DNA from 2 places in the Mannheimia kashgarensis genome. Region 1 is predicted to be linked to the other one. Evidence: riboswitches for the same ligand, from Rfam matches in the RefSeq annotation. Region 1 holds a riboswitch; the other holds the start of a gene.

Region 1 (12,459 bases):
GAACAGAGGTTGATAATATTACGCACCTGATCAGGATAGCTAATTCCCCATTGTGTGGCTTGCATTCCACCAAAAGAGCCACCAATGACGGCGTGGAGAGCAGGGATTTCTAAGTAATCAATTAAGGCTTTTTGTACATTAACAATATCTTGAACGGTAATAATTGGAAATTGGCTGCCGTAAGGTCTATTGGTTTGTGGATTGATGGAGGTAGGACCGGTTGTACCTTTACAACCACCTAGAACGTTACTACAAATAAAGAAATATTTTTCGGTATCAAAGGCTAAGCCTTTGCCGATAAAATCCTGCCACCAGCCTTTCTCGGTGGCAGAATCGTAATAAGGTTCTGCATCGCCGGTTAAGGCGTGGCAAATTAACACCGCATTGCTTTTATCTGCATTTAATACGCCGTAAGTTTGATACGCCACTGTAATAGGGGAAAGTTCGCCACCGAATGAAAGGGATAAAGGCGTTTCCTCAAAAAGTGTGATATGCTGAGCCATAGAATCCTTATTTGCAAAAATTTATGCTTTTTTAACCGCTTGTAATAGTAATAATATGGTTAAATTAACGGTGTTACTGTTAATTGTCAAGAAATTTTAGCCGTCTAAACGTCTAGATTTTTAAACGGCTAAAAATTTTAAGTTTTCAGTGCAATAAATAGGGTTTAGGACTTAACAAATACGCTGAAATAGCATAAATTGATTGAACGATCAGACAATTTTACTTGTCTGTAATATACTCATTGCTCAAGTAATAAAAATAAAGTCAATTATAGGAAGTCGAAGCTTAAGAGGTTAGGTAATTGCCGTTTTTTCATCAAATCAAACAGTTTGGCATAAAAGTGCTTGTGAGCTTACATTTAATAGGCATTGCAACCTTATTAATTGTAGATTCAGTAACGAGCTATGCCGTACGGGATAAAGTCTACAGCGAGATTAAAGATCTGCCGCATAGGGATTATGCCGTAGTACTTGGTACGGCGAAATTTTATTCAAAAAACGTAATTAATGAATATTACAAATACCGCTTAGAAGCCGCAAAGCAATTAGTGAAAAGTGAAAAAGTAAATAAACTTTTAGTCAGTGGCGATAATAAAACCCCTTATTATAATGAGCCAAAAACAATGACTAATGATTTGCTAAAAATGGGGGTTCCTCAGCCACAAATTAAGCAAGATTATGCTGGGTACACTACATTCGATTCGATTGTAAGAGCAACTGAAGTATATAAATTACCACCGTTTATCATTGTGTCGCAGAAATTCCATTGTGAGAGAGCTTTATTTATTGCTAAATTTAAAAATATTGACGCAATTTGTTATGCAGCGAAATATCCTGAAGGGGCTTATCAAGTAAGATTAAGGGAGATTGTAGCAAGAACGGTAATGCTATTTAATTTATTAATTGGTAAAACCCCTGAAACGTTGGAAGACATTCCCTCTAAATAAAATAGCCAGTTTTTAATAACTGGCTATTTATTTTATAAAATAATGGTTTTGTTTTTATAAACAAAAACTTTATCGGAAAGAACGAGTTCTAATGCTTGGCTAAGAACCGTTTTTTCCACATCTCGTCCTGCTCGCATCATTGCTTCTGCCGTGTAGGTATGATCAACGTTGATCACATTTTGCATAATAATTGGACCTTCATCTAATTCATCATTTACAAAATGAGCGGTTGCACCAATAATTTTTACCCCACGCTCGTAAGCACGTTGATAGGGTTTCGCTCCAATAAATGCAGGTAAGAAAGAGTGGTGAATATTGACAACACGATTTGGATAATGAGCCACAAATTCTGGATTAAGCACACGCATATATTTTGCCAATACAATATAATCTGGAGCGTATTCGTCAATTTTAGCGGCTAATAGTTTATCGTGTTCAACTCGTGTTAAATTTTCGTGGCTAACTAAGTGGAACGGCACATCAAAGCGTTCAACTAACTCTCTTAATGTATCGTGATTACCAATTACCGCCGCAATTTCTACATCTAAACCACCGTAATAGTTTTTCATTAGTAAATCGCCTAAACAGTGAGCTTCTTTAGTTACTAAAATAACAACTCGCTTTCTCTGTTTTGGTAATAATTTATAAATAGAACCTTCAGGTAAAGTAAATTCAAGATCGGCTAGTAATGTTTTATCATTAAAAATACCATTTAACTCAGTACGCATAAAAAAACGTTTAGTTTCATTATCCACAAATTCAGAATTTTTAATAATATTTAATTGGTGTTTGTAACAAATATTGGTGATTTTAGCCACTAATCCTGTATCATCAGGGCATTCAGTTAATAATATTTTATGCTCAAGCATTTGATTTCCTGTTATAAAAAGAAGAGAACTCAATTAGAGTTCTCTCATATCTAATCTTTATTAAATAATAAATTAAATAGCAAAATCTTCTAATTTTTTGCCTTTATCAAGAGCTTCTTGCAATACTTTTGGTGTTCTGCCTTGACCTGTCCAAGTTTTTTCATTACCTTCTGCATCAACAAATTTATATTTAGCAGGGCGAGGAGCAACTGCTTTGCGTTCTTTAGGTGTTTTGCGACCTTTAATTACTTTATCTGCTAATAATTGAGCTAATTCATCAATAGAAAGCCCATCTTGTCTTAACATTTCAGCATATTTATTTAAACTTTCTAACTGTTTAGCTCTTTCTTGCTCTTCTTTTCTAATTTCCTCTTCTTTTTCAGCAATAATAGTATCTAACTTTTCAGCAAGTGACTTTAATTGTTCAAGTGCTAAATCTTTAGCAAATACTCTTAAGCTACGAATATTTAAAAGGCTTTTTAAATCTGACATTGTATTCTCCTATGTATTAGTAACGAGGTTAATTCTATTCTTATTTATCATATATTAAAAGATATTTAAGGTAAATAAATATAAATAAAAAGAGGGCTTTATATCTTAGGATATTCGTGGTATCTTTACACCGTCCTACAAAATGTAGAGGTGCAAATTCAATAAGTATTTTTTCGGAGTGGAAAACGATGAAGAAAAAGGAAAGGTGGACTTGCCGAAATCAATTAAGCGTCATCTTAATTGGTTGGGGTCGTTCTCGAAAGAAACGACACTGTCGTAGTAAATGCTACGGAGTGCTACTGTTAGGGTGGGTTTTTGTTTTTTTCATATTTCCTTCCTTTTATTTATTTCTATAAATATCTCAGTACATCTCTTGTTTGGCTATTATTCTTATATACAAATTATACAAAGTCATTTTAGAGGTTTTATGAATCTAGTTGATTATTCCACATCGTTCTGGTCGGTGTTACCAGCGTTGATTGCATTAATTTTGGCAATTGTTACACGTAAAGTGATCATTTCATTAAGCATCGGGATTATTTTTGGTGCATTTATGCTAACCAATAGCAATTTCCTTGATGCTCTTACTTATATTAAAAATAGCGTTGTTTCGTTAGTCTATAAAGGCGGTGAAGAAGGTTTAAATTCTAACAACATTAATATTATTTTATTCTTAATTTTATTAGGTGTATTAACTTCTTTATTAAGCATTTCAGGCAGTAACCAAGCTTTTGCAAATTGGGCGCAAAAAAGAATAAAGGGCAAACGTGGTGCTAAATTAATGGCAGCAGGTTTAGTTTTCTTTACTTTCATTGATGACTATTTCCACAGTTTAGCGGTAGGGGCTATAGCTCGTCCGGTAACGGATAAATTCCGTATTTCTCGTGCAAAATTAGCCTATATTCTTGACTCAACTGCAGCACCAATGTGTGTATTAATGCCGATTTCAAGCTGGGGTGCTTATATTATTACTTTAATTGCTGGCTTATTAGCAACGCACTCAATCACAGGCTATTCACCACTTGGTGCATTTATGACAATGAGTGCGATGAACTTCTATGCAATTTTTGCAATGATTATGGTGTTCTTTGTAGCATATTTCTCATTTGATATTGGCTCAATGGCTCGTTTTGAACGCCAAGCCGAACTTTTAGCAGAAACAGAGGAAGAAGCTATTGAAGTTAAAGGTCGTATGCGTAATTTAGTATTCCCGATTATTACCTTAATTGTGGTTACAGTTGCAATGATGATCAAAACGGGGGCTGATGCGTTAGCCGAAGCAGGTTCGCCATTCTCTATTTTAGGTGCTTTTGAAAATACCACCGTAGGCATTTCATTAGTAGTAGGCGGTTTAGCATCAGTTATTGTTGCCACTATTTGTATTATGGCAAGCGGTTATATTTCACTAAAAAATTACGTTCGTGCTTATGGTTTAGGTGTAAAAATGATGTCTGGTGCAATTACTATCTTATTCTTTGCGTGGACAATCAACGGTGTAGTAAGCGATATGCAAACGGGTAAATATCTATCTAGTTTAGTTGGCGAGCATATCGCCGCAGGTTTCTTACCGGCGATTTTATTCGTATTAGCCGCATTTATGGCATTCTCAACAGGTACAAGCTGGGGAACATTTGGTATTATGTTACCAATTGGTGCGGCAATGGCGGTTCATACTGATCCTGCATTAATCATTCCGTGCTTATCGGCAGTAATGGCTGGAGCAGTATGCGGAGACCACTGCTCGCCAGTATCAGATACCACTATATTGTCTTCAACAGGAGCGCAATGTAACCATATGGATCACGTTATTTCTCAGTTGCCTTATGCGTTATTGGTTGCTGCTGCTTCTATTGTTGGCTACTTAGTCGTAGGTTTCACGCAATCTGCTTTATTCGGATTTGTGGCAACAGCAGCAGTGATGGCAGTTTTAATTTTAATATTTAAAGCAAAAAAGCAGAAAAATAAAGATTAATTTCTAAAAATGTGAAGGCAATCACAGAATTAAATTTCTTTATGGTATAGAATGCAACTCAAGATATGGATATCGAATGTTGTGTTATATAAATCTTAAAATAAGATCCTCCTATGTATTTAGCGTACCTTTATGGTACGCTTTTTTCGTTTATAGGTTATATTATTTCTTGCAATTTAATTTTTTTGTACTACTATAATAGTACATTTTATTTTTAAGGGGAAAAAGATGAAAACAGCATTAGTAACAGGTGCAACTGCTGGTTTTGGTTTAGCAATTTGTAAATTACTTCTTCAATCAGGCTATAAAGTGATTGGCACAGGCAGACGAGCCGAGCGTTTAAAGGAGCTACATTTGCAATTTGGCGATAATTTTCTACCGCTTGCATTTGATATTCAAGACTCATCGGAAGTTGAAAAAGCCTTAAACAGCCGCCCTCAAGGTTGGCGAAAGATTGATTTATTGGTTAATAATGCAGGTTTAGCACTAGGCTTAGAGCCTGCTCATAAAGCAAATTTAGATGATTGGTATCAAATGATCGATACTAATATTAAAGGTTTAGTCACAATGACCCGTTTAGTTCTTCCTGAAATGGTGGAACAAAATTCTGGTCATATTATTAATATCGGCTCGATTGCAGGAACTTACCCTTACCCAGGCGGTAATGTGTATGGTGGCACGAAAGCCTTTGTAAAACAGTTTAGCTTAAATTTGCGAGCCGATTTGGCGGGTACAAAAGTGCGAGTGTCTAACGTTGAGCCAGGCCTATGTGGAGGAACAGAATTTTCCAACGTTCGCTTTAAAGGCGATGATGAGAAAGCCGCAAAAATTTATGAAAATGTCGAATTTGTTCGCCCTGAAGATGTGGCTAATATTGTGCTTTGGCTAAATCAACAGCCGGAACACGTTAATATTAACCGAGTTGAAGTAATGCCGGTGGCTCAAACATCATCAGCCTTGAATGTAGCTAGAAATTTATAATTTAATACCCCTCTCCAATGGGAGAGGGGTAGATAATAGAAAAGGAAATATTATGTCAGACACACTTCTTGATCCTTATTTTGGCGAATTTGGTGGTATGTATGTACCCGAAATTTTAGTGCCTGTACTCAAAGAATTAGAGCAGGCTTTTGTTGATGCTCAACAAGATCCAACATTCCAAGCAGAATTTGCCGATTTATTAAAAAACTACGCAGGGCGACCAACAGCATTGACCCTTTGCCGTAACTTGACTAAAGGCACGAATACCAAACTTTATTTAAAACGTGAAGATTTATTACACGGTGGAGCCCATAAAACCAACCAAGTGCTAGGGCAAATTTTACTGGCAAAACGTATGGGCAAAACCCGTATCATCGCTGAAACAGGAGCAGGGCAGCACGGTGTGGCAACTGCTCTTGCCTGTGCAATGCTGGGTATGCCTTGTGTGGTCTATATGGGGGCGAAAGATGTGGAACGTCAATCGCCAAATGTATTCCGTATGCATTTGATGGGAGCAGAGGTGATACCTGTTCAGAAAGGCTCTTGCTCATTAAAAGATGCCTGCTGTGAGGCAATGCGTGATTGGGCAGCGAACTATGAGACTACCCATTATTTAATTGGTACGGCAGCAGGCCCTCACCCAATTCCGACAATAGTACGTGAATTCCAAAAAATGATTGGCGAAGAAACCAAACGCCAAATTCTAGCAAAAGAAGACCGCTTGCCAGATGCAGTGATTGCGGCTGTGGGTGGTGGTTCTAATGCGATTGGTATGTTTGCAGACTTTATTGAAGAAAAATCAGTGAAATTAATTGGTGTAGAGCCGGCAGGTAAAGGCATTGAAACAGGCGAACACGGTGCACCGCTTAAGCACGGTACAACGGGTATTTATTTTGGTATGAAATCGCCTATTATGCAAGATAAAGACGGACAAATTGAAGAATCTTATTCTATTTCCGCAGGCTTGGATTTCCCATCGGTTGGGCCTCAGCACGCTTATTTAAATGCAACAGGGCGAGCAGAATATGTTTCTATTACTGACCAAGAAGCGTTAGAGGCTTTCCAAGCTCTTGCTAAAAATGAAGGGATTATTCCTGCATTAGAATCTTCACACGCATTGGCTTATGCCTTGAAATTGATTAAGCAAAATCCTGAAAAAGAGCAGTTGTTAGTAGTAAATTTATCAGGGCGTGGCGATAAAGACATTTTCACGGTCGATAAAATTTTAAATGGAGGAGAGTAAAATGAGCCGTTTTGATGCTTTATTTAACAACTTAAAGGCAAAAAACGAAGGAGCTTTCGTTCCATTTGTAACCTTATGCGACCCTGACTTCGACCGTAGTTTTGAAATCATCGAAACGATGATTGCCAATGGAGCAGATGCGTTAGAATTAGGCTTCCCATTTTCAGATCCATTATTAGACGGGCCAGTTATTCAAGCCGCAAACAAGCGTGCATTAGACGCAGGTTATAGCACAGATGCTTGCTTTGAGTTAATCGCAAAAATTCGAGCGAAATATCCTGACATTCCAATCGGTTTATTGCTTTGTGCGAACTTAATTTTTGTGCCAAGTGCAGATAGATTCTTCCAACGCTGCCAACAAACAGGCGTTGATGCCGTATTAATTGCGGATTTACCTATTTTAGCGGCAGAAGAATTCGTCCCAACGGCTAAAAAATATGGTATTCAGCCTGTCTTTATTTGTCCGCCAAATGCAGATGAAAATACGATTGAACGTATTGCACAATTAACCGAAGGTTACACTTATTTAGTTTCTCGTGCAGGTGTAACCAGTGCCGAAAACCAAGCTCACGCAAGTAATTTAGATAATTTAGTGGAAAGTTTAAAGCAAGCCGGAGCTGCCCCAATCTTACAAGGCTTTGGTATTGCTAAATCGGAACAAGTAAAAGATGCTTTGCGACTTGGTGCTGACGGTGCAATTTCAGGCTCTGCGATTGTGAAAATTATTGAACGTAATTTAGACAATCAAGCCAATTTGCTTAAAGAGTTGGCGGAGTTTGTGAAATCAATGAAAGAAGCAAGCAGAAGATAATAACAAGCGGCCATCTTTTTAAATAATTTTGCAATTATGATATTTATTGGGCGGATAATTTATCCGCCTTAATATTTCTTAGAAATCTGAAATCTATTTTTAAGTTGAATAAATTATAAAAAATGATAATCTAACGGCGTAACTATTTTTTAACATTTAAAAGGAACATTATGAAATTAAGTAAAATTGCTCTTTCAGTAGTCGCGGTACTTGGTGTAGCTGTAGTTGGCGGTAGCTGGTACACAGGTAAACAAGTTGAAGAGAAATATCAAGAATTAGTCGCTACAGCAAATAATCAACTTAAACAAGTAAGTAATGAATTCGGTGCAAATATTGAGCTTAAAGATGTGCAGATTGATCGCCATTTCTTTAGCTCTGATGCGAAATATCGTTTAGAAGTGGATTTTGGTGATGGAGAAAAATTAGACTTTATCGGTAATGATAAACTTCATCACGGGCCGTTACCGCTTAATCGCTTAGCGAAACTTAATCTTGCACCTGTAATGATGAGTGCAGAAAGCAAACTCCAAGCCCCTGAACCATTTAAAAAATTAATGGGAGAACATATTGGTTCTGGTGTGGCTAATATCAGCTATTCGGGCGATGTGAAAGGGTATTTTGATGTTTCTCCAATTAAATATAGTGATGAAACAGGTGTTCTTGAAACAACACCAATTAAGATGCAATATAGCTATGATCAGAAAGCGAAAGGAATTGATAGCAGCGTTGAGTTAGATAATGTCAAAGTAACAGCAGAAGAACTTGATTTGCAACTTCAAGGTGTTTCTTATGAAATGCAAACCGAGAACAATGAAAGCTATCCACATTTAACCTTAGGAAAAGGCAGTGGTAAAGTTAAAGCTATTGAATTTAAGTCTAAAGAGGGCGAGTTATCGCAAATAAAAGATATTGTGGTTAAAGGCGATAGCTTATTAAAAGGTGATCGTGTAGTGTCTACGGGCGATTTAGAGGCAGCATCTTTTAACATTGAAGGTGTTGAAATGGGTAAATTAAAAATGGATATGGCATATGATTTCGATGCCAAATTAACCAATGATATTACCCCACTATTATCTAGACCTGAAGGATTTGAAGATCCGCAAACAACAGAACTTTTAATGCAGTTGCTGGCAAAATCGGTGAAGTTCCATCTTAATAATTTCTCGTTTGAAAATGGCAAAGGTAAAGTTGATTTAGCACTATTATTGAATATCGCTCAAATTGATCCGCAAAATATAGTCAATACGCAAGAGGTATTAAAAGCACTTTCAACGAGTAAATTTACTTCAAATATAAACCGTCAATATGCAGAAGATATTATTCGCCAAATCTCGATGGTAAAAGAGAAATTAAGCGAAGAAGAGGCGAAAGCGGTTGCCAAACAACAAGTTGATGCTGTCTTTTCAAACGCAGAAGCTGAAAATGGTTTGAGAAAAGTAGATGAAAACAATGTGAAGATTGAATTATCAGTTGAGAATGAAAAATTAATCTTAAATGGTCGTGAATTAACTGAAGATGAAATCCAAATGGCGTTATTTGTGATTATGATGGGAATGGGTTCTCTCGGGCAATAATACTCAATAAAATAATAAGCGTATTTTAGCTATGACTGAAATACGCTTTTTTTATCCCTTTCTTTCACTATTCTTGTATAATAACGCCAATATTTATTTGATTTTCAAGAGATTTTTTATGGCAACTATCGCAAAAAATCCACTGGTGCTAGTGGACGGTTCTTCTTATTTATATCGAGCATTTCACGCATTCCCGCCGCTGACTAATCGCAATGGTGAGCCAACAGGGGCGATGTATGGCGTGTTGAATATGTTAAAAAGCCTGATTTCACAAGTAAACCCAAGCCATATTGCGGTAGTGTTTGATGCAAAGGGCAAAACCTTCCGAGATGAATTGTTTGAGCAATATAAATCGCACCGCCCACCAATGCCCGATGAGCTCAGAGCTCAAATTCAGCCGTTACACGCTATCATCAAAGCCTTAGGCATTCCGCTGATTTCGATTGAGGGGGTGGAAGCAGACGATGTGATCGGCACATTAGCGGTACAAGCAGCCAAAGATGGAAAAGACGTGTTAATCAGCACGGGCGATAAAGATATGGCACAACTGGTGAACGATCACATTATGTTGATTAACACGATGAATAATACCTTGCTTGACCGTGAAGGCGTGATCGAAAAATACGGCATTCCGCCTGAGTTGATCATCGATTTCTTAGCCTTAATGGGGGATTCTGCCGATAATATCCCGGGTGTAAAAGGCGTAGGCGGAAAAACAGCATTAGCGTTATTACAAGGGATTGGTTCGCTCAAACAGATTTATGAAAATTTAGATCAAATTGCGACACTTTCGTTTCGTGGTGCAAAAAATTTTGCGCCGAAGTTAGAGGCAGAAAAAGAAAATGCGGATTTATCTTATCTGTTAGCCACCATCAAAACCGATGTGGAATTAGAGCTTACTCACGATCAGCTTTTAACACAGCCACAAAATCGTGCGGAGCTTGCCACATTATTTGAACATTACGAATTTAAGCGTTGGTTAAATGAAGTCAATCATAATGCAAATCCGCTTACTCAAACGCCAGCGGAGAAAGTGCCGAATAACTACCAAGCAACACAAGCGGTTAAAAATGAGGAAAATTTTGCAGAACCTATCGCTATTGACCGTAGCAAATATGAAACGGTGGATACAGGAGCAAAATTAGCTGCTTGGATTGAAAAACTCACATCAGCAAATATTATTGCGGTGGATACTGAAACCGATAGTTTAGACTCTATGTCTGCCAATTTAGTAGGCATTTCCTTTGCTGTTGAAAATGGCGAGGCTTGCTATATTCCGCTTGGTCATAAACAAAAAGTACAGCCACAACAAGCTGATATGTTTGGTGAGAGTGAAGATTCAACGAGTGAAATAGGCGATGAATTAGTAAAAAATCAGTTAAATTTGACCGCTTGTTTAGCTCAACTTAAGCCGATTTTGGAGAATGGTTCGATCAAAAAAATCGGGCAGAACATCAAATATGATTTAACCATTTTTGCTAACTACGGCATTGAATTACAAGGCGTTGAATTTGATACGATGATCGAATCTTACACGCTTAACAGCACAGGTCGTCATAATATGGACGATTTGGCTTACCGCTATTTAGGGCATAAAACCATTCCGTTTGAAGAATTAGCGGGCAAAGGCAAAAATCAACTGACCTTTGATAAAATTGAGATCAGCAAAGCTGCGGAATATGCCGCAGAAGATGCTGATGTAACGATGAAACTACACCAAATGCTATGGCAAAAATTAGCACAAGAGCCTGAATTGGTAAAATTGTTTAATGAAATTGAAATGCCGTTAGTTAGCGTGCTTTCTCGTATTGAACGCAATGGTGTTTTGATTGACCCGAAAAAATTATTAACGCAATCGGCAGAAATTGAAAAACGCTTAAGTGAAGTCGAGCAGCTGGTCCACACAGAAGCAGGACAAGTGTTTAACCTTGCTTCAACCAAACAGCTACAAGAAATCTTGTTTGATAAATTAGGCTTGCCTGTGTTGAAGAAAACGCCAAAAGGTGCGCCATCAACCAATGAAGAAGTGTTAGATGAACTGGCTCAACAAGGTCATCTTGTGCCGAAATTGTTAATGGAACATCGTGGCTTAAGTAAGCTGAAATCAACTTACACGGACAAACTGCCACAGCTTATTAACAAAAAAACAGGGCGAGTGCATACTTCATACAACCAAGCGGTAACGGCAACGGGGCGACTTTCTTCAAGCGATCCAAACTTACAGAATATTCCGATCCGAAATGAAGAAGGCAGACGTATTCGCCAAGCATTTGTGGCACGAGAAGGCTATAAAATTGTAGCTGCGGATTATTCCCAAATTGAGCTACGCATTATGGCTCACTTAGCGAATGATGAAGGAATGATCACCGCATTTGCAGAGGGCAAAGATATTCACCGAGCAACAGCGGCAGAAATTTTCGGTGTAGCATTAGATGAAGTAACGAGCGATCAACGCCGCAGTGCCAAAGCGATCAACTTCGGGCTGATTTATGGAATGTCTTCATTCGGGCTTTCAAACCAACTGGGTATTGGGCGAGCTGAAGCTCAAAAATATATGGATCTCTATTTCCAACGCTATCCTGCAGTACAGCTGTTTATGACGGATATTCGTGAAGTTGCGGCTGAAAAAGGTTATGTGGAAACCTTGTTTGGTCGCCGTTTATATCTGCCAGATATTAAATCAAGCAATGCGATTTTGCGTAAAGCCGCAGAACGTGTAGCAATCAATGCCCCAATGCAAGGCACAGCAGCAGATATTATCAAGGTAGCGATGATCGGCATTGATAAGGCGATTTGTGGTAATGATGAAATCAAGATGATTATGCAAGTACACGATGAATTAGTGTTTGAAGTAAAAGCCGATAAACTAGAGCAATATAGCCAATTCATTAAAGCTGAAATGGAAAAAGCGATTTCGCTTAAAGTGCCACTAATTGCAGAAGTGGGCATTGGCGATAACTGGGACGAGGCGCATTAGTGTATAGAGTTTAGCAAAGTTCTAAATAATAATTGTGTGTAGGGACGGGTCTTGTATATCTCAAATGAGTTAAACTAAGCAACACAACCC
Region 2 (12,459 bases), on a different contig from region 1:
ACTAAATAAACGAGGTTGCTTACTTTATGAATACCATCAACAATGGCAATTCACGCAACAAGGTCAGAAAAGCAGTATTAAACCTGAGGGGAAAATTTACAGTAATAATGGCTATGCGTTAGTGCAAATGGCTAAAGCAGGATTAGGTATTATCAATATTCCGAAGTTTTTGATAAAAGAAGAACTCAAAAATGGCGAGTTAGTGCCGATTATGCCATTTTTAGAGCAAGATTCCCTGCAAATCAGCCTACTCTACCCAAACCGCCGTTATCTATCGCCAAAAGTACGAGTGCTGATTGATTTCTTCTCTCAACTGATGAAAGAGCAACAACAATATCTATAAAATAAAGAGCTGTAACCAATAGTCTTGTTACAGCTCGCTAAATTGCAACAAAACGTAGAAATTTGACCGCTTGTATCTGTTTTTAGAGATTAAATAACCGCTTAATCACACTAACAACTAAATTACGTTTCGGGATAATCGAATCAACAACCAAATATTCAGTTTTAGCGTGCATATTACCCCCTGTTGGACCTAAACCATCAATAGTTGGGCAACCTGCTGAAGATGCAATATTACCATCACTTAATCCACCTGCATCAACCCATTTAGTCTCAGTTTGTAATTCACTTCCTACCTCATCAAATAATACTTTGATTTTTGGTAAATAAACCTCATCAATCATTGGAGCTTCATCATTTACCAAAGTTTTAGTTGAAGTTACCCCCTCTATGAGCGGATTGCCTAGCACTCGTTGCAATTGCTGCTCAAAATATTCTCTTGATGATGGCAAACGATAACGCATTTCAATAGTTAATTTGGCATAATCAGCAATCACATTATGTGCAGTGCCGCCGTGCGTCATTACACAGTTAAAGGTATGCCCTACTTGGTAATCATTCAGTTTAGAGAATTCCACAATAAAATTAGCTGCTTCAACTAAGGCTGAACGCCCTCGTTCTGGGTTATTCCCTGCGTGAGCAGCCACACCGTGAAATTCAACATCATAGGTAATGACCCCTTTTCGAGTTGCCACCATTGAGCCATCTTCACGGGCTGGCTCCATTACAAAGCAATATTTTGATTTTCGGGCATATTCACGAATGCTTTCTTTCGCATAAGTTGAGCCAATTTCTTCGTGTGAGTTCAGGTAAATCGCAATTTTCAACTTGCTTAAATCTAATTCTTCTAAAATATAGAAGGTTAAAAGAGCACCTGATTTATCATCAATTACCCCTAGTGCATTAACAATTCCATCTTTACAGGTGAATGGGACATCTTTACTTGTACCCACAGGGAAAACTGTGTCCATATGAGCCACAAAAAGAATATCATATTGCGAAGCATTCAGATCGTTACTAATCAGCAAGCTCTCTGCTACCTTATCGCTCGTCATTGGTAAACATTTATACTCTAAGCCAGATTTTTCAGCTTTACTAATAAACCATTGTGCTACTTGATTAACGCCTTCAATGGAATTTGCTGGGCTTTCAATATCCGTAATTTCTTTTAATTCTGCTAAGAATTTTTCGACGATTTGTTTTTCCACTACAGCCTCCTAGATTAAAAATTGCATTACAAACATAGCAAGGTAAGCATTGATAATGCAGATACCAAATAGCACTAAATAATGTTTACCTGGCACGCCTAATACGCCTAGAATACGCCCCATATATTGCACAGTTGAACCAACTAATGCCATACCCGGTAGCAAGATAGCAATATGCTGAACATTCAATACACCTTCTTGGACTAGCGCAACTAATACTCCAGCCGCACCTCCCCAGCTAAGAAATGCAGCAAGAAATACCGCGATCGCCTCTCCTGGCAAACCAACTGGTGCCATAATAAAACCAAGCCATTCCCCAATGATTTTCAGTAAGCCAGACGCATTAAGCATATAAATAATCACAAATGCCATCAGTACATTAGGAATTGTGCTATGTACGGCAATATCCCAACCTTTGCGTGCACCATCAATAAAAATATCTGTAATTAATTTCTTTTGCGTACTCATACTTCTGTCTCCGTATCTTTTACAAATTTTTTCACATATAAACGCATTAAATTAGCACCGAAAATCTTGAATAGGAAAATCACGCCTAAGCACATTGCAATGGAGGTTGGAGCAACTGCACCTGATTTATCTGAAATTAATAACAATGGAGCAAAAGAGGCTAAGAAGTTCGTGAGTAATGCACCTGCACTAAATTGGAAGGCGGCAAAGATTAATAATTCTTTGTAAGTAATTTTGCCTTCATTGCGTAGGAACTTGGTGGTTGAGCTGCCTGCATCAGTACTTTGTGTACTAGCAATTAATGAAATTGAAGCACTACCAGGAATGCCCATTAACGGTCTTAAAATTGGGCTTAACCATTTTGAAGCAGCAGCCAAAGCACCGAAATGTTCGAAAATTGCCACAAAACCAAGTGCCAGCATTACGCTAGGCACTAAGGTTAGTGCAAAAATAAAGCCGCCTTTTGCACTTGTTCCCCCTGCTGTTTTTAACCATTCAGGGAATTGCCCTGTTAGCTTACCAAAATCAAAAATGCCGCCTGCAATATCTTTAGCAAAACCACCAAAGAAAATGACTGCACACGCCAATGAAATTGTACCGACAATCAGCTTTTTCGTTGTTACATTGTCACCCATAAATACTCCTTAAGATAAAATGAAATAGTGCTTATTCTATAGCGAGTATCTAAAAAACACTGTGATCTACTTCGCAAAAATACTAATAAGCGGTCAGATTTCCTTGATAATTTGCAAATTAAATAAAAGAAATAGAACACCAAAAACAAAACAAGCAGCTATTTTCATAACTGCTTGCTTTAAATGAATACAAATTAATCTCAGATTGTGCTTTCACAAACCAATGTTCTGACTAGCTTTTAATTCTCTGCTCTAAAATTACATTCAACGTTTTTTGCTTTTGCTTTAAAGCGTTTTCAGGCTCAGCTTTTACTAGCAAGGTATAAATTAAATCTAATACAAAAAGCTGGGACATTTTTGTACCAATAGAATCGCCTTGCATATGACCTTGTCGATTACCATTAATTAATACATAATTTGCTTCTTCCGTGACAGGGGAACGTAAGTTATGGGTAATCGCAACGGCAGTGGCTTTATTTGCACGAGAGAAACGGAGTGATTTCACAACCTCCTCAGAGTAACCTGAATGGCTTATACCAATGACTAAATCACCTTCTTCAACAAGAGCGGCTTGCATATACATAAAATGATTATTAGTTATTGCATCAGTTTGCAGCCCAATCCGCATTAATTTATGTTTGGCATCTTCTGCCGTTAGCCCTGAAGAACCTACACCAAATAAAAATATTCTTTTAGCCTTCCGTAGCTCTTGTACAACTTTTTCCAGCACATCAAAATCAAGCAAATTAATAGTTTCACTAATTGCACTATCCAAGCTATTTTTTAGCTTATTGGCAATGTCTTTCGATGTATCGCCTTCAGATACATCCGTATCCAATAAAACTCGTTTATCTTGATTTTGAGTAGCAAGTTCTATTGCTAATTCTAATTTGAAATCAGTATAGCCTTTAAAGCCTAATGTTCGGCAAAAACGGATAAAGGTTGCTTCACCAACATCTAAATGTTTAGCAACCTCAGATAAAGAACATTGGCTAAGCAATTCCGGCTGAGATAAAATAACTGCTGCTATTTTCTTTTCTGTTTTAGTTAAACTATTTTGTAGTGAGCTGATTGTATTAAGAATTTTTCCTCTAGCAGACATTCCCACCTCCTATAATAATTCCACAGGAACTTTTACTACTAATTTTTTCAATACTTTATTGCCATTTACTGAATTACCCGGTTTGTGTGGCTCATAAGGCAAGAAAATAGCAAACATATTTGGTTTAAGAATAACTTCATTTTTATCATCAATCGCATCGGTAAGCTGGTAGTCAGCTTCATCACGATATTCATCATATTTTGCTAAATCAGGCTGGCTTAAGCCATATTCGATCATCTCTTCGCCTTCAATAAGAAGTTGAATATCCACAAATTTACGGTGCATTTCCGCTTTTTTGCCTTCTGCAGGGCTGGTTTCAAACGACATCACATTCATACGAATGCCATCTTCTAAATCCTGCCAACCTAGTTCTAAATTCGCTAAATCTAAAGTTTTTAATTTCCCACATAAGCGAGCAAATAGAGGTGGTAATGATTTTGCGTAATCATCTCTTGATAAATCGGCTAATAACATAGGTTTTTCCTCAATCTATTTTTTTAATATAATTTGATGTATCACTCCATAAATAGCTATTTATGAAGATATACTCCAATAAAAGAAAGAATAATGGCTTAATAGAATAATCTCAATAAGAAAATTTCAAAAATGCGAGGTAGATCAAATTTTATTGGAAAGGAAATCATTAACGCCTTTAAGCGTTAATGAAAATAGTGAATAGCGATTGTCTTTTAAGAAATGGTTAAACTAAGATCTGCAGTAGATAATATCTTTTGCTCGTCTTCTAAATCAGCTAATGCTAATGGGTTCTGGCTCAAAAATCCCTCGTCAAACGCTAAATGCCAATCGTTATTTTCAATAGAAAGAACAATCTGCTTCGGTTCAACCGTTGCTTGGCGAGAACGATTAAGTAATACCGCTAATCTAAATAAACGAACTAAGGTCAAAATATCACGATATTGGTAGCGGTTAATACTACGAATATCAGAACGCTTAAACCCTTTGAGATGATACCGCATTAAAACCGCTAACAACGTTTGCTGTTCAAAATCAAAACCCGGTAAATCTCGGTTCGAAATCAAATAAGCTGAGTGGCGATGAACATTATTATGATTTACAACAATACCAATTTCGTGCAATAAACTTGCCCACTTCAACATAGAGCGGAAATCTTCAACTTGGCGACGGTTTTTCCAACCTCGAATTTGATCAAAAAGCATAAATACTGTTTTCTCTACTCTTGCAGCTTGCTTTTTATCTAAATCAAACTGCTCCACTAAGGCTTCAGCTGTTCGCTGGCGAATATCGCCCACTTGGAAACTTTTTTCTAAGCCATACATCACGCCTTCTCGTAAAGCGCCGTTAGAATAGCGCAAGGTTTCAATTTTGAAGGTATGGAAAAGGGCTAACAAAATAGCTAAACCGGGAACTAACACATCTACTCGTTCCTCCAGTAATCCTCGCATTTTTATCTCATTCAACGATTTAAATCCTAAACATAAATCAATCACTTTTTGTAGGCGAGACTCGGTTATCATTCCATCTCGATAGCCGTTAGCAATAAGAACTTGATGAACAGTTTTAATTGTGCCTGACGAGCCTAGTGCGTGTTCCCAACCTAATTCTTGGTACTCCCACATCAAGTCTTCAATTTTTTCCATTGCCAGCTGATAAGCACTATCAAAGAGTTCGGTAGTCAGTTCCCCGTTTGGAAAAAAACGCTTGGCAAAACTCACGCACCCCATATGACGGCTTTCTGCCCGAATTGGATTAAAGTTATCGCCAATAGTAATTTCTGTTGAGCCACCACCAATATCCACTACGAGCTTTCTACCCGTTTCGGGCTGTGTGTGGCTAACACCTGAATAAATTAATCGAGCTTCTTCTTGCCCGGAAATAATTGAAATTGGATAAGGAAAAACCGCTTTTGCTTGGCCAAGAAAGTCTTGCTTATTTGCAGCTCTGCGTAAGGTATAAGTACCGACCACTTTCACATTTTCCGGCGAAAAGCCTTTTAAGCGTTTTGCAAACAATGCCAAGCAATCCACACCCCTGTCGATAGCGTCTTGGCTGAGTATTAGATTTTCATCAAGCCCATCAGCTAATCGAACACGGCGTTTAAGACGAGAAAGGACTTGAATTGAGCCATTCACAATACGGGCTACAATCATATGAAAGCTATTTGAGCCTAAATCAATTGCAGCAAATTCACGAGGAATGATATTTGATGACATAACAAAATCCCTTAATAACCATAAATGATAAGATATTACCATTTTTAAGCTAAATATCACTACAAATTTAACGAACTTTTTGATAATAGATTTAAATCATAAAATTAACACAAAATTTTTTGACGAATTGGCAGAAAAAGAATAGGATTTATCTACTTATTTTTAATCAACTTAACCAAGAGGATTTTCTATGTCTGAAGTGAATAAATCATTCCACGATATGTTGGAATATGTACATCTTTATCGTTTAAAAAATAAATTACATCGCGAAACTGCCGATAACGATCGCAAAATTCGTGATAACCAAAAACGTGTGTTGTTATTAGATAATCTAACTCAATACATCACTGATGAAATGTCGATTGAAGACGTACGTGCAATTATTGCTAATATGCGTTATGATTATGAAAACCGTGTTGATGATTATATGATTCGTAACGCGGAACTTTCAAAACAACGCCGTGAAATTCGTCAAAAAATGGCAAGCCATAAACACACACCAATCAATAAAAAGGCATAAAACAAGCGGTCAGATTTTTGCAAAAAATTACAATATTCTGACCGCTTACTTCTATTTTCTAACCGGTATTATAGCTTTTTCATTGCATCTGCAACAAATTCTGCTTCAGGTCCTAAAATAACTTGATAGCCATTTTCGCCCAGTTTTACATTTCCTTTTGAACCTAAAGCTTTTAATTTTGCTTCATTCGCTTTGGCTGTATCTACTAAAATTAAACGCAAACGAGTAATACAAGCATCAATACTCGTAATATTCTCTTTGCCGCCTAATGCCTCAATAAATTTTGCAGCCTGCTCACTACGAGAGGTTTCAGCTGACACCTGGATACTATCTTCATCTTCACGACCCGGCGTTTTTAGGTTAAATAAACGAATCACGGTTCTAAATAGCACATAGTAAATAACAGCAAATAAGACACCTTGCACAATAAGCATATACCATTGAACAGCAAGAGGGTTACGGCTAGATAAGATTAAATCTACTAAGCCTGCACTAAAGCCGAAGCCTGCAATCCATTCCATTGATGAGGCAATATAAACGGATAAGCCTGTTAGTAGTGCATGTATTACATAAAGTACCGGTGCAACAAACATAAAGGCAAATTCTAACGGCTCTGTAATCCCCGTAAAGAATGATGCTAGTGCAGCAGCAAACATAATAGAAGCAACCTGGGCTTTCTTAGCCGGCTTTGCACTATGATAAATCGCAAGTGCCGCTGCTGGTAAACCAAACATCATCACAGGGAAGAACCCTGCTTGGTACATACCAGTTACACCTACTACCGCTTTGCCTTCCGCTAACGATTTCGCTCCACCTAAGAAATTAGGAATATCATTAATGCCCGCCACATCAAACCAGAATACAGAGTTAAGTGCGTGGTGTAAGCCAACAGGAATTAATAAACGGTTGAAGAAAGCGTAAATACCTGCACCAACTGACCCCATATCTTTGATTGATTCACCAAAAGAAACCAATCCACCGAAAATAACCGGCCACACATAGAGCAAGATAAATGCTACGACGATCATAATTACAGAAACCACAATCGGCACTAAACGCTTACCGCTAAAGAATGATAATGCTTTTGGTAATTCCACTTGGTAGAAGCGGTTATAAAGTTCAGCTGAGATCACCCCTACCAAAATACCAATAAACTAATTATTGATTTTACCGAATGCAGCAGGTACTTCTTCTACAGCAACGCCTAATAACTGAGCAACAGCAGCCGGAGCTAGTAAGGTCGTTAACACCAAATACCCCACTAAGCCTGATAGTGCAGCTGCACCATCTTTTTCTCTCGACATTCCAAATGCAACACCAACTGCAAATAGAATCGACATATTATCAATAATTGCAGCACCTGATTTAATCAGTAATGCTGCTAATTGGCTATTAGCCCCCCAACCATCGGGATCAATCCAATAGCCAATTCCCATTAATAATGCAGCGGCCGGTAATGCCGCAACAGGTACCATTAAGGCACGCCCTATTTTTTGCAAATATGTTAATACACTCATAATATTGTCTCCTAAGTTACCTCATAATGAGTAAAGTAAGAATAGAACAACACAAGAACACTACAATAAAATAATTTGAATTTTGTGATCCATTTCAAAAAATAATTTAGGAGTATTATTTCGTTCAAATAACTCTATATCAATATTGTAAATATTCATTGACAAATCATCGACAAAAAGGTATTTCTATATAAGTTTTTCAAACATTGAAAAATAGTAGCAGACTCTTCTGCTACGGGAGAGGCGCAACACTCAGGCAACTTAATTTGAGGCAACTAGGGCCGTTTGAGAATTAAGTGATGGGAGTGCTTGCCGAGGTGTGAATTCACTAGAATGGAATTAACATCGGCTGCATAGGTTGAATCCTGTCAGCTGTCATTTAATATTTTATTAAATGGAGTGCTCTGATTAATTGGTTCTCAATCAAACCGTATAATCTACTCAAATTTCCTTTCCGAATATCCCCTAAACACAACATTATCTACTCTATTTAAGGAAATTTTTATTATGTCTCATCTTTCTGTGGCTAAATTTGGTGGTACCAGCGTTGCTGATTTTGATGCAATGACTTCCTCTGCTAATATCGTTATTGCTGAAAAAAACACTCGTGTGGTGGTCCTTTCTGCATCTGCTGGTGTAACAAATTATTTAGTTGAACTTGCAAATGGTTGTGAAAAAGAAAAGCGTGATGAAATCATTGCATCTGTTCGTCAAATTCAATACAACATCATTGAAAAATTACAAACACAAGATAGCGTTCGTGCTGAAATCGATGAGTTACTAGAGCATATTGAAGCATTAGCAGAATCTGCAAGCCTTGCCACATCCACAGCATTAAGTGATGAATTAATCAGCCACGGCGAGATGATGTCCACCAAAATCTTTACGCAATTATTAATTGAGCGTGGACACCCTGCTGTATGGGTTGATGTGCGTGACGTTGTAGCAACAAATAACCACTATGGAAAAGCAACTCCAAATGATGAAAAAACCCAACAACAATCAGATAAAGTAATCAAGCCACTTATCGAAGCTGGCAAAATTGCGATTACACAAGGTTTTATCGGGCGTGATGATGAAGGGAAAACCACCACTTTAGGTCGTGGTGGTTCAGACTACTCTGCGGCATTATTAGCAGAAGTATTAAATGCAAATGATGTGTTGATTTGGACAGACGTTCCGGGTATCTACACAACTGACCCTCGTGTTGTGCCAAACGCACAACGTATTGATACAATGGCATTTAATGAAGCGGCTGAAATGGCAACATTTGGTGCGAAAGTGCTTCACCCTGCAACCTTATTACCTGCGGTGCGTAGCAATATTCCTGTGTATGTAGGCTCAAGCAAAGCCCCTGAGCAAGGTGGTACTTGGGTAACTCGTGATCCACAACCTCGCCCAACGTTCCGTGCGATTGCATTACGCCGTAATCAAACCTTATTAACGCTTTCAAGCCTATCTATGCTACACGCACAAGGCTTTTTAGCGAATTTATTTGCGATTTTAGCAAAACATAAAATCTCAGTTGATGTGATTACGACTTCAGAAGTAAGCGTATCTCTCACATTAGATAAAACAGGTTCAGCGTCTTCTGGCACAGATATGCTATCGCCTGAATTACTTGATGAACTCAATGCTTATTGCAATGTTCAAGTGGAAAATGATTTAGCGTTAGTGGCTATTATTGGCAATAACTTACATCTCCAAGCGGGTGTGGCGAAAAAATTATTCCATACCCTTGAGAATTACAATATCCGCCTAATCAGCTACGGTGCAAGTAGCAACAATGTTTGTACGCTTATCAAAAATAGTGAAGCAGATGATGCTGTTCGTGCATTACATAAAGGTTTATTTGAGTAATAAATAACGCCTATAAGCGGTTGTTTTTAGTAAAATTTTTACTAAAAATGACCGCTTGTTTTTTATATCTTTCTATGAAATATAATTGAAATGAATAGACACGCTCTTTTAGCCTTACTTTGGTTTGTTATTAGTCTCTACTCTCTTATTTTCCGTGAAAGCAGTGGAGATCCTCCTCTATTTCCTCATTTTGATAAAATTGGACACTTCGCAATCTTCTTTATACAAATTTGGCTCATAGCAAGAGCATTTATTCAATCTAATAAATTTGTACCTTATTTAGGTTTAATGATATTTGCACTATTTTATGCGTTTGGAACAGAGTTAGGACAAGCCTATTTTACCGAAACCCGACAAAGCTCTTGGTTAGATGGAATTGCCGATTTATTCGGTGCAGGAACTGCATTATTAGCTGTGAAATATATCTACAAAAAGTAATTTTATAGATAACAAAAAAGGCAGGAAACCCTGCCTTTTGAAAACGAAAATAAATTAACGTTTTGAGTATTGTGGACGACGACGTGCTTTGTGTAAACCCACTTTTTTACGTTCAACGCGACGAGCGTCACGAGTAACGAAGCCTGCTGCACGAAGTGCTGGGCGTAGAGTTTCATCGTATTCCATTAATGCACGAGTGATACCGTGACGGATCGCACCTGCTTGACCAGAAATACCACCACCGGTTACAGTGATGTAAAGGTCTAATTTATCTGTTAATTCAACTAATTCTAATGGTTGACGGACGATCATACGTGAAGTTTCACGACCGAAGTAAACCTCTAAAGAACGTTGGTTAATGGTAATATTACCACTGCCCGGTTTGATAAATACACGAGCTGAAGAGCTTTTGCGGCGACCTGTGCCGTAGTTTTGATTTGCTGCTGTCATTTTTCTGCTCCGTGATTAGATGTCTAAAACTTGTGGTTGTTGTGCAGCGTGGTTATGTTCGTTACCTGCGTAAACTTTTAATTTACGGAACATTTCACGACCTAAAGGACCTTTAGGTAACATACCTTTAACTGCGATCTCGATCACTGCTTCTGGACGACGTGCAATCATTTCTTTGAAGGTTGCATCTTTGATACCACCTACATAGCCGGTGTGCCAGTAGTAAACCTTGTCAGTTTCTTTTTTGCCGGTTACTGCTACTTTCTCTGCATTGATAACAATGATGTAATCACCTGTATCAACATGCGGAGTATATTCAGCTTTATGTTTACCGCGTAAACGGCGTGCTAATTCGGTAGCTAAACGACCTAAAGTTTTACCTGTCGCATCTACTACATACCAGTCACGTTGTACTGTTTCTGGTTTTGCTACAAAAGTTTTCATTAATTAAATACCAAAATTTAAAGTTTATAACCCAATTCCTAAAAGGAATTACCTATGACGGTAGAATCCAACCCCTTCGAGTCAATTCTGACCAAACTGCTTAGCGGGAAAAACCAAGCAAAACAGGGTGGCGGAATTATACAGACTTTTTAACCAAAAATCTAATGTTTTTTAGACTTATTCTTTAAAATTGAACCTATATCACATTTTAATCATTTGGAACTTTTCAAACAAAAGCTGAAATGTTAAAAATAGAGCCATAAATTCACTACTTAAATATAAGGAGTTTATGATGGAACAATGGACAAGTGATGTTTGGGCGGCCATTGCCGCTGCATTTATTGTTGGTGCTGTAGTAGGTTGCACTATCGTGCGCGTATTTAATAGTAATGTAAGGAAGCAACACGAATTAGAAAGAGAACTTAAACAGACTAAAACACAAGTTGATGAACAAAAACAACAACTTGAGCAGCATTTTGAGCAATCCGCTCAACTACTTTCAACTTTAGCGGCAGATTATAAAAAACTGTATGCTCATTTAGCTCAAAGTTCTGAAAAATTATTACCCGAAAATGCGAAAAATATTGAGTTTTTCCAACAAGCTCAATTGCCTGTTCAACCTGAAAAAGAGGAAGAAGGTCAGCCAAGAGATTACTCTGAAGGTTCATCAGGCTTACTAAAATCGTAAAATGAAATTGTAAAATTTCTCCCCAAAATAACCGCTTGTAGTGATAAATTACAAGCGGTTTTTGCTATTTATTATCTAGTTCTCTCATTATCGTTTCTTGAAGTATCAACTGTTCTTGCTCCGAAAGTGCTTTTCCTTCAGCATTACTTACCACAAAGAAATCCTCTACTCTCTCGCCAATAGTAGTAATTTTCGCATTCAGCAAATTTAAGTTTAGTCGATTAAAGATATAACCAATTTGAGCCAATAAGCCTTCCCTATCAAGGGTAAATAGCTCAAACTCCGTCTGCTGTTTCGATGATTGTGGCAGAAAACGTAATCTTGTTTTGCGTTTAAATGAAGCGTATTTAACAGGCTTTTTAATAAACTTAGCTTGATTATTCGGTATTGCTAACATCTTGATTAAAGATTGCTGAATTTGTAGGCTTCTTTCGCCTGTTAAATCTTCTCCATTACGTTCAGTTACGATAAAACTGTCCAACACCAAGCCGTTTTCACTAGTAATAATTTGCGCATCGTGAATGCTGATTTTCTTTTGGCTGAGCAAATAAGCAATGCGAGCAAAAAGCTGAGGCTGATCTTGGCAGCAAATGAA

Evidence for each region. Region 1 has a riboswitch for lysine ahead of ACERCF_RS07505 (Na+/H+ antiporter NhaC family protein). Riboswitches for the same ligand answer to the same signal wherever they lie in the genome.
Region 2: another riboswitch for lysine. It lies ahead of lysC (lysine-sensitive aspartokinase 3); the one in region 1 lies ahead of ACERCF_RS07505 (Na+/H+ antiporter NhaC family protein).

The regions. Positions count from the first base shown of each region.
Region 1 covers NZ_JBGTYY010000016.1:86-12,544, reverse strand. Annotated here, with positions in the region: gene metX (homoserine O-acetyltransferase MetX) at 1-503, opposite strand, end outside; gene ACERCF_RS07520 (SanA/YdcF family protein) at 824-1,450, shown strand; gene purU (formyltetrahydrofolate deformylase) at 1,483-2,319, opposite strand; gene ACERCF_RS07510 (H-NS family histone-like protein) at 2,392-2,811, opposite strand; lysine riboswitch at 2,949-3,118, shown strand; gene ACERCF_RS07505 (Na+/H+ antiporter NhaC family protein) at 3,239-4,783, shown strand; gene ACERCF_RS07500 (SDR family oxidoreductase) at 5,012-5,764, shown strand; gene trpB (tryptophan synthase subunit beta) at 5,817-7,007, shown strand; gene trpA (tryptophan synthase subunit alpha) at 7,009-7,818, shown strand; gene ACERCF_RS07485 (YdgA family protein) at 7,989-9,392, shown strand; gene polA (DNA polymerase I) at 9,511-12,369, shown strand.
Region 2 covers NZ_JBGTYY010000002.1:154,327-166,785, reverse strand. Annotated here, with positions in the region: gene ACERCF_RS02060 (LysR family transcriptional regulator) at 1-343, shown strand, start outside; gene ACERCF_RS02055 (M20/M25/M40 family metallo-hydrolase) at 426-1,550, opposite strand; gene ACERCF_RS02050 (YjiG family protein) at 1,560-2,018, opposite strand; gene ACERCF_RS02045 (nucleoside recognition domain-containing protein) at 2,015-2,653, opposite strand; gene ACERCF_RS02040 (MurR/RpiR family transcriptional regulator) at 2,886-3,755, opposite strand; gene nanQ (N-acetylneuraminate anomerase) at 3,765-4,229, opposite strand; gene ppx (exopolyphosphatase) at 4,445-5,947, opposite strand; gene ACERCF_RS02025 (DUF496 family protein) at 6,138-6,467, shown strand; partial or broken gene nagE (N-acetylglucosamine-specific PTS transporter subunit IIBC) at 6,536-7,984, opposite strand; lysine riboswitch at 8,215-8,397, shown strand; gene lysC (lysine-sensitive aspartokinase 3) at 8,492-9,844, shown strand; gene ACERCF_RS02010 (VanZ family protein) at 9,935-10,282, shown strand; gene rpsI (30S ribosomal protein S9) at 10,337-10,732, opposite strand; gene rplM (50S ribosomal protein L13) at 10,748-11,176, opposite strand; gene ACERCF_RS01995 (Z-ring associated ZapG family protein) at 11,469-11,864, shown strand; gene glnD (bifunctional uridylyltransferase/uridylyl-removing protein GlnD) at 11,929-12,459, opposite strand, start outside.